Regions from separate parts of the Pseudidiomarina sp. genome, predicted to be linked through region 1. Evidence: predicted binding sites of a transcription regulator. Region 1 holds the regulator's gene; the other holds the start of a gene.
What was found. Region 1 encodes ArgR, which controls arginine synthesis, uptake and breakdown. Its sites were predicted from a motif close to ANTGAATANNTATTCANT; they were not measured.
Positions count from the first base shown of each region.

Region 2: ACN0UN_RS05185 (aspartate aminotransferase family protein) is a predicted target of ArgR. The motif match lies at 2,043-2,060, and genes of this name have one in related genera.

Region 1 covers NZ_JBLWWR010000002.1:139,738-143,162, reverse strand. Annotated here, with positions in the region: gene mdh (malate dehydrogenase) at 1-888, opposite strand, end outside; gene argR (transcriptional regulator ArgR) at 1,057-1,530, shown strand; gene ACN0UN_RS03545 (Dyp-type peroxidase) at 1,608-2,534, opposite strand; gene ACN0UN_RS03540 (DUF885 domain-containing protein) at 2,732-3,425, shown strand, end outside.
Region 2 covers NZ_JBLWWR010000004.1:42,472-45,896, forward strand. Annotated here, with positions in the region: gene astA (arginine N-succinyltransferase) at 1-655, opposite strand, end outside; gene ACN0UN_RS05185 (aspartate aminotransferase family protein) at 674-1,876, opposite strand; gene ACN0UN_RS05190 (anthranilate synthase component II) at 2,084-2,689, opposite strand; gene trpS (tryptophan--tRNA ligase) at 2,693-3,425, opposite strand, start outside.

The DNA.
Region 1 (3,425 bases):
GCCCAACATGTCAGCTTTTGCTTTTTCTTCGTAAGCGCTCAGTTTGCCGTATGGCAGAATTTCTTCAATACCATTTTTGCCCAAACGCACTGGGTGTGCGAAGAACAAAGCGTCTTTGCCGTCTGTTTCAACGTAGGTGCATTCAACAACGCTGTTGTCACCTTCCATTGCTTTAACCAACGATAAACAGAAGCGCGCTGCTGCCTGACCCATTGAAAGGGTTGCAGAGCCGCCGCCAGCTTTTGCTTCAACAACTTCGGTGCCAGCATTTTGAATACGCTTGGTTAGCGCTTCAATTTGCTCGTCTGAGAAGCTTAAACCGGTTTGTGACAGCAATGGCAAAATAGTAGTACCGCTGTGGCCGCCAATAACTGGAACGGTTACTTCAGCTGGGTTTTTGCCATGAATTTCTGCCACAAATGTTTCAGCACGAATCACGTCCAGGGTGGTCACGCCGAACAATTTGTTTTTGTCGTAAACGCCTTTTTTCTCAAGTACTTTCTTGGCGATAGCAACTGTGGTGTTCACCGGGTTGGTAATAATACCCACACAAGCTTTCGGGCAGTTATCAGCAATTGCTTCAACCAAGTTCGCAACGATGCCTGCGTTGATGTTGAACAAGTCTGAACGGTCCATGCCTGGCTTGCGTGGTACGCCCGCAGGAATCAACACGATGTCGGCACCAACTAAAGCTGACGCTAAGTCGTCTTTACCATAACCAGCAACAGATACCGCAGTAGGGATGTGGCTCAGATCAACAGCAACACCAGGTACTACAGGCGCTACGTCGTATAACGCCAATTCAGAACCAGCAGGTAATTGGGTTTTCAAAAGTAATGATAATGCTTGGCCGATACCGCCAGCAGCACCTAAAACTGCAACTTTCATCTCAGACTCCATCCATTTGTGTGGGGATATTTTAGGGCGAAAACTTTACTCCTTTTTCGGCCAAATTACAACCAAGCAGCTGCTGCGTAAGTGCTCGGAAACACTTGCGTTACGGTGCTGGCTGTATATGATTGAGGATTAATTTGATGCGTTGATTGAGCCAAACTTATGCCAAACAAAAAGCCAGACGACATGATTGAAGCCTTTAAGGCGTTGCTAAAAGAAGAACGTTACGGTTCGCAAGGCGACATTGTCGATGCCCTTAAAGAACAAGGCTTTGCCAATATTAGTCAGTCAAAGGTTTCGCGTTTATTAAGCAAGTATGGGGCAGTACGAACCCGCAATGCGCGGCAAGAAATGGTGTACTGCCTGCCCGCAGAATTGGGCATTCCAAGCACCCGCGCACCATTAACCCAGCTTGTTTTGGATATACAACACAATGATGTGATGGTGATTATTCGTACTACGCCGGGGGCAGCCCAGTTAATTGCTCGCTTGCTTGATTCGGTCGGCAAACAAGAAGGTGTGCTGGGCACAATTGCTGGCGATGATACAATTTTCATTGCACCGCTGAAGGTGTCAGAGATTGATTTCACACTGCAGAATGTCAAAAAACTCTTCGAAGGGCAACCACGATATTAGATATTAGATATTAGATATTAGATATTAGATATTAGATATTAGATATGATGTAACAGTGTTTTTCTAATATCAAATATCTAACGACTAATATCGCTTTTGCTTTTCAAAAAATCGATTGAAGGGGCGAAGAAGGCCGCGTTACTTACAGCTTCAATGTAATCCAGCAACGGATCATAATCGCCCTGCTCGTCTGCAATGTAACGATTTTTAAGCCAATGGATAACGTGCTGCGGCTTTCCAGTCATATACATACCCAGCAGCCCTTGTTCACGTAAATTACCCCACGGCATATTCTGGCGCAATAATTCCAAGGGTTGTTCCTTGGCGTCTACCAAACGTGCTTTTTGGGTATGGGTAACCATACTTAATACCGCTTCGCTGATCCGCTCGCCGGTAACTTTTTTACGCCCTATCACGTGTTCTTGAATTTCGGTGCTTAATTGTTCCCAGCGCCGCAGGTCATAACGAAAGCGCTGACTGAATATGTAGCTGCCGCCTTTAAAAACTGGGTCATCATTGACTAAGGCGATTTCACGACGGCGCATGCCACGCGGATTATCCGGTGCATCAATAAAGCCGAGCAAATCGCGCCCGTCCATAAAGCGGAACGTGTTGATTTGATCGATCAGTTCAACGTCGTGCCCCAGCCACTCCATCAAGGTGCGCGCGGCCTGAAAATTTACATCGAAGCGATCAGAACGCACACAGAGCATCAAATCGACTGACTCGCGCGGGGCTTGGCGGTCACCATCGTTCAAATCTGGGAAGCCGGTAAGTTGCAGCGGCCGTGACTCTGGGTACACCACGTCCCAATAGTCGCTGCCAATGGCAATGTAGCCATTGAGCATGGCTTCTGAGAAGCGTAGGTCTAAGTCTTCAAGCAACTGAGGAACTCTGGCGAGTTTACGGCGCACATGAGCCACGTCATCTGTCATGACATTCAACAACAAGGTCACCCCGTGTAAATTGGGTTCCGCGTATATCCCTGTCTGTGCGTGCGTCATAGATTCCTCGTAGATTCCTCGCCAAATACTGCGTGTCGGTCGCATCGTGCTTGTAGCGCCATGCGCGTTTGTGCGATAGATTGGTTTTCTTTCATGATGGTTTTTACCATATTTTGACACTGATGTAGATTATAAAGTCTAGCAAACTCATGTCATAGGTTAATATGTAACTGTTTGAATCAATTGCCGGAGATATCATGCGTTCAGGAACACCCGCACAGTCCAACACCAAAACTCTGTTTAAAACCAGCTTAGCAGCGACAGCCATTGCCCTGCTGCTTAGCGGTTGCGCCAGCACGCAAGAAACCGCGTCACAGGCCAATGCAGCTGCCACTCAGCAAGCGGCCGAGAGTGCCGATAGCCGATACAGTGAACTGGCTGACGGCATTTTTGAACAACTGCAAGCACAGGGCTCTCAGCAAGGTAATCAATTGCCCGATATGTCTGCCGCTGCCCTTGCCGAGCGCGCCGAGGAACAGAAAGTTTGGTTAGCCCAGTTGCAACAGGTGGACGTGTCTGCACTGTCACGACAAAATCAAATCAACCACCGCATGCTGACCTACCGGTTACAAAACTTAGTGGATGGCTACACCTACAAAGAACATTATATGCCGCTAAACGCTGAAGGTGGCTTTCATAGTAACCTTGGCTTCATGGTGCGTAACGCCAGCTTTCGGAGCTTTGACGATTATCAGAATTATTTAGAACGGTTACGTTCGGTTCCGCGCTACATGGTTCAGCAAACCGCTTGGTTGCAAGCTGCTTTAGCAGAAGGCTACACCCAACCGAAAGCTGCCATGCAAGGGTTTGAAGAAAGTATTGCGGCATATATTGTACAGGCGCCTGAAGATAGTTTGTTTTTTGAACCTTTTACCGGCAAAAAACCAATTT
Region 2 (3,425 bases), on a different contig from region 1:
GCAATTTCACGTAAATAGGCAATTGCGGCATCAACTCAGCCACAAAGGTTTTTTCGCCAATACCTGTTAAATAATCTGCTTGCGTGAAATCCATTGAGAAAAAGTGCTGCTGCAACCAGCCCCAAAACGGTGATTGCCCATTTTCGTCAGATACACCGCGCATTTCAGCAATGGCCACTTCGCTAAAGCGGTTTCTAAATTCAGCCATAAACAACATGCGGAAGCGTGACAGCACACGACCATTCATATTCTTTCTAAACGGCTCGCGTAAAAACAACGTGCATAATTCACTGAACCCGGTGTAATCATTACACAGCGTGAGTGTTTCGAGTGCGTTGTAGATATCCAATTCTTTTGAATGGTGTGTCACCTTACCTAAACGGTAATGATAAAAGGCATCGGACAGGCCAACTGCAGCTTCGATAGCGCTGCAGCCAACCACTTCTCCGGTGTCCGTATCTTCCATGACAAACAAATAGCCCTCATCACCGGGCTCACTCACCTGTTCGCGCGCAAAGGCTTCTTGAGCGCGAGCAATGCGGCGACGCAATAAATCCTCGTCTACAGGCAATGAGGTAAACCCGTGACCTGATTCAACTGCACACCGGTAGAGCGCCGCATAATCCTGCGGCTTAATCGGACGAACCACTAGCATAAGGTGTCTCCGTTTGGCTTAGCCAGCAAGCTTTGCGACTGCTCGCTCAAATCGCGCCAGCCCTTCAACAATATCTTGCTCGGGGATAATCAACGACGGTGTAAAACGGATAACGCTTGGCCCAGCAATCAGGACCATGGTGCCTTCATCGGCTGCGGCGTTTAGAAAATCACGTGCTTTGCCGTCAAACTTCTCATTCAACTCTGCACCGATTAGCAAGCCTTTGCCGCGAATGTCTTTGAAAATGCCGTATTTTTCATTAATTTCCTGCAGTTTGTTTTTGAACAACTGCTCACGTACCTTCACACCTTCAAGCACGTCACTGGTATTTACGACATCAAATACAGCTTCAGCAACAGCACAAGCTAATGGGTTACCACCATAAGTGCTGCCGTGGGTGCCTGGCTTCAAATGCTGGGCAATCTCATCCGTTGTTAACATTGCACCAATCGGGAAACCACCACCAAGCGCTTTAGCGGTTGATAGAATATCTGGGCTCACACCAAGTTGCTGGTATGCGTACAGGCTTCCGGTACGACCAAACCCTGTTTGAACTTCATCGAACACCAACAACGCATTGTATTTATCACATAGCGCACGCACGCCCTTTACGAAGTCTGCATCAGGGCTAATAACGCCGCCTTCGCCTTGCAGAGGTTCCATCATTACCGCACAGGTTTGGTCAGACATGAGCTTTTCAAGTGCAGCAAGGTCGTTATAATCAACGTGTTCTACCGCACCAGGCTTCGGACCAAAGCCCTCTGAGTACGCAGGTTGGCCACCCACAGTAACGGTAAAGAAAGTGCGACCGTGAAAGCCTTTATTGAATGCAATAATTTGATTCTTTTCTGAACCAAATTTATCAAGTGCCCAGCGACGTGCCAGTTTTAATGCTGCTTCATTAGCTTCGGCGCCTGAGTTGGCAAAATACACACGATCAGCGAAGGTCGCATCTGTTAATTTCTTGGCCAAACGAATTGCTGGCTCGTTAGTAAATACGTTGCTCAAATGCCAGAGCTTGTTACCTTGCTCTGTTAGCGCTTTAACCATCGCTGGGTGGCAGTGTCCTAAACAGTTGACTGCAATACCGCCAGCAAAATCGACATATTCTTTGCCTTCCTGATCCCAAACACGAGACCCTTCACCTTTCACTGGAATCATTTTTGCCGGGTTATAGTTCGGCACCATCACTTCATCAAATAAAGCGCGATTTACGTTGATCGTAGCAGTCATAAGGTTCCCTCGTTGCCATGCAAATTAGTTTAGTTTGGCCGCTGAATAATAGCCGTATTTAGTGCGCATATTATTGCAGAAAAAAGCATCGCTGTCGTGCTTCAAGCGTAGAAAAAACGGGGGATTTCGGAGAGTTAGTTTATTTTGCAGCGCGCCTGCATAAGTATGCATGAAGCGGCAAACCTGAGTGAATAGTTAACGCAAAAATGACACTTGTCTGGCCACACAAAAGGCTAAAAACTGCCCCAAAACCTGGTGCCCATACTCGGTTTCAATTGCCTCGGGGTGATATTGAACGCCCCAGATTGGCATCTCCGCATGGCGAATTGCCATGACCTCACGTGAGCCATCTTTAGCTTCAGTCCACGCGTCCACAATAAGTTCTTTGGGAATGGAGCTGGGCGCTAAAACGAGTGAGTGATAACGTGCAACCTGAAATGGGCTTGGTAAGCCTTTGAACAACCCGTCATTTTCATGATGCAGTACCGACGTTTTACCGTGCATTACATGCTCAGCACGCACCACGCTAGCGCCAAATGCCTGACCTATGGCTTGATGCCCAAGACAAACTCCCAGTATGGGTAACTTACCAGCAAAATGGCGAATTACCTGCAAAGAAATCCCAGCCTCATTCGGTGTACAAGGGCCGGGAGAAATAACAATGCCGCTAAGTGGTAGTTCGCTGATTTCTTCAAGAGATATTTGATCGTTACGAACAACATGCACCTGTGCGTCTAATTCCCGAAAATAACGCACAACATTGTGGGTGAATGAGTCATAGTTATCGATCATTAACAGCATAAATTATGGCCGCGGTACGAATCCAATAACGTCATAAACCTTCCGTAGCGTCTTCGCAGCATGGGCACTTGCTGCGTCGGCCCCATTCGCCATAACCTGATTCAGGTAATCACGATTATTGCGCAGCTCTTGGTATCGCTGTTGAATTGGTTCTAACATAGCCACAACGGCATCAGCCGTATCACCCTTTAAATGACCATACATTTTATCTTCGTATGCAGGCACCAAATCGGCAATTGACTTGCCTGTTGCTGCCGACAAAATTGACAGCAGATTAGATACACCAGGTTTTTCTTCGGTATCAAAATAAATGCGGGCTTGCTCATCAGAGTCAGTTACTGCGCGCTTTAATTTTTTGGTGATTTTCTTCGGGTCTTCCAGTAATCCAATAAAATTATTTGGGTTTTCGTCAGACTTTGACATTTTCTTGGTGGGCTCTTGCAGGCTCATAACGCGCGCACCAACTTCCGGAATGAACGGGTCTGGTATGGTGAACACATCACCATAGATGTTGTTGAACCGCGTTGCCACGTCCCGCGCTAATTCAAGATGTTGCTTCTGGTCGTTGCCGACCGGCACTTCATTTGCCTGATAAAGTAAAATATCTGCCGCCATCAATGCTGGATAGGTAAACAAACCGGCATTGATGTTATGTGCGTGCCTATCTGACTTGTCTTTAAACTGCGTCATACGATTCAACTCACCCATTTGGGTGTAACAATTCAAGACCCAAGCC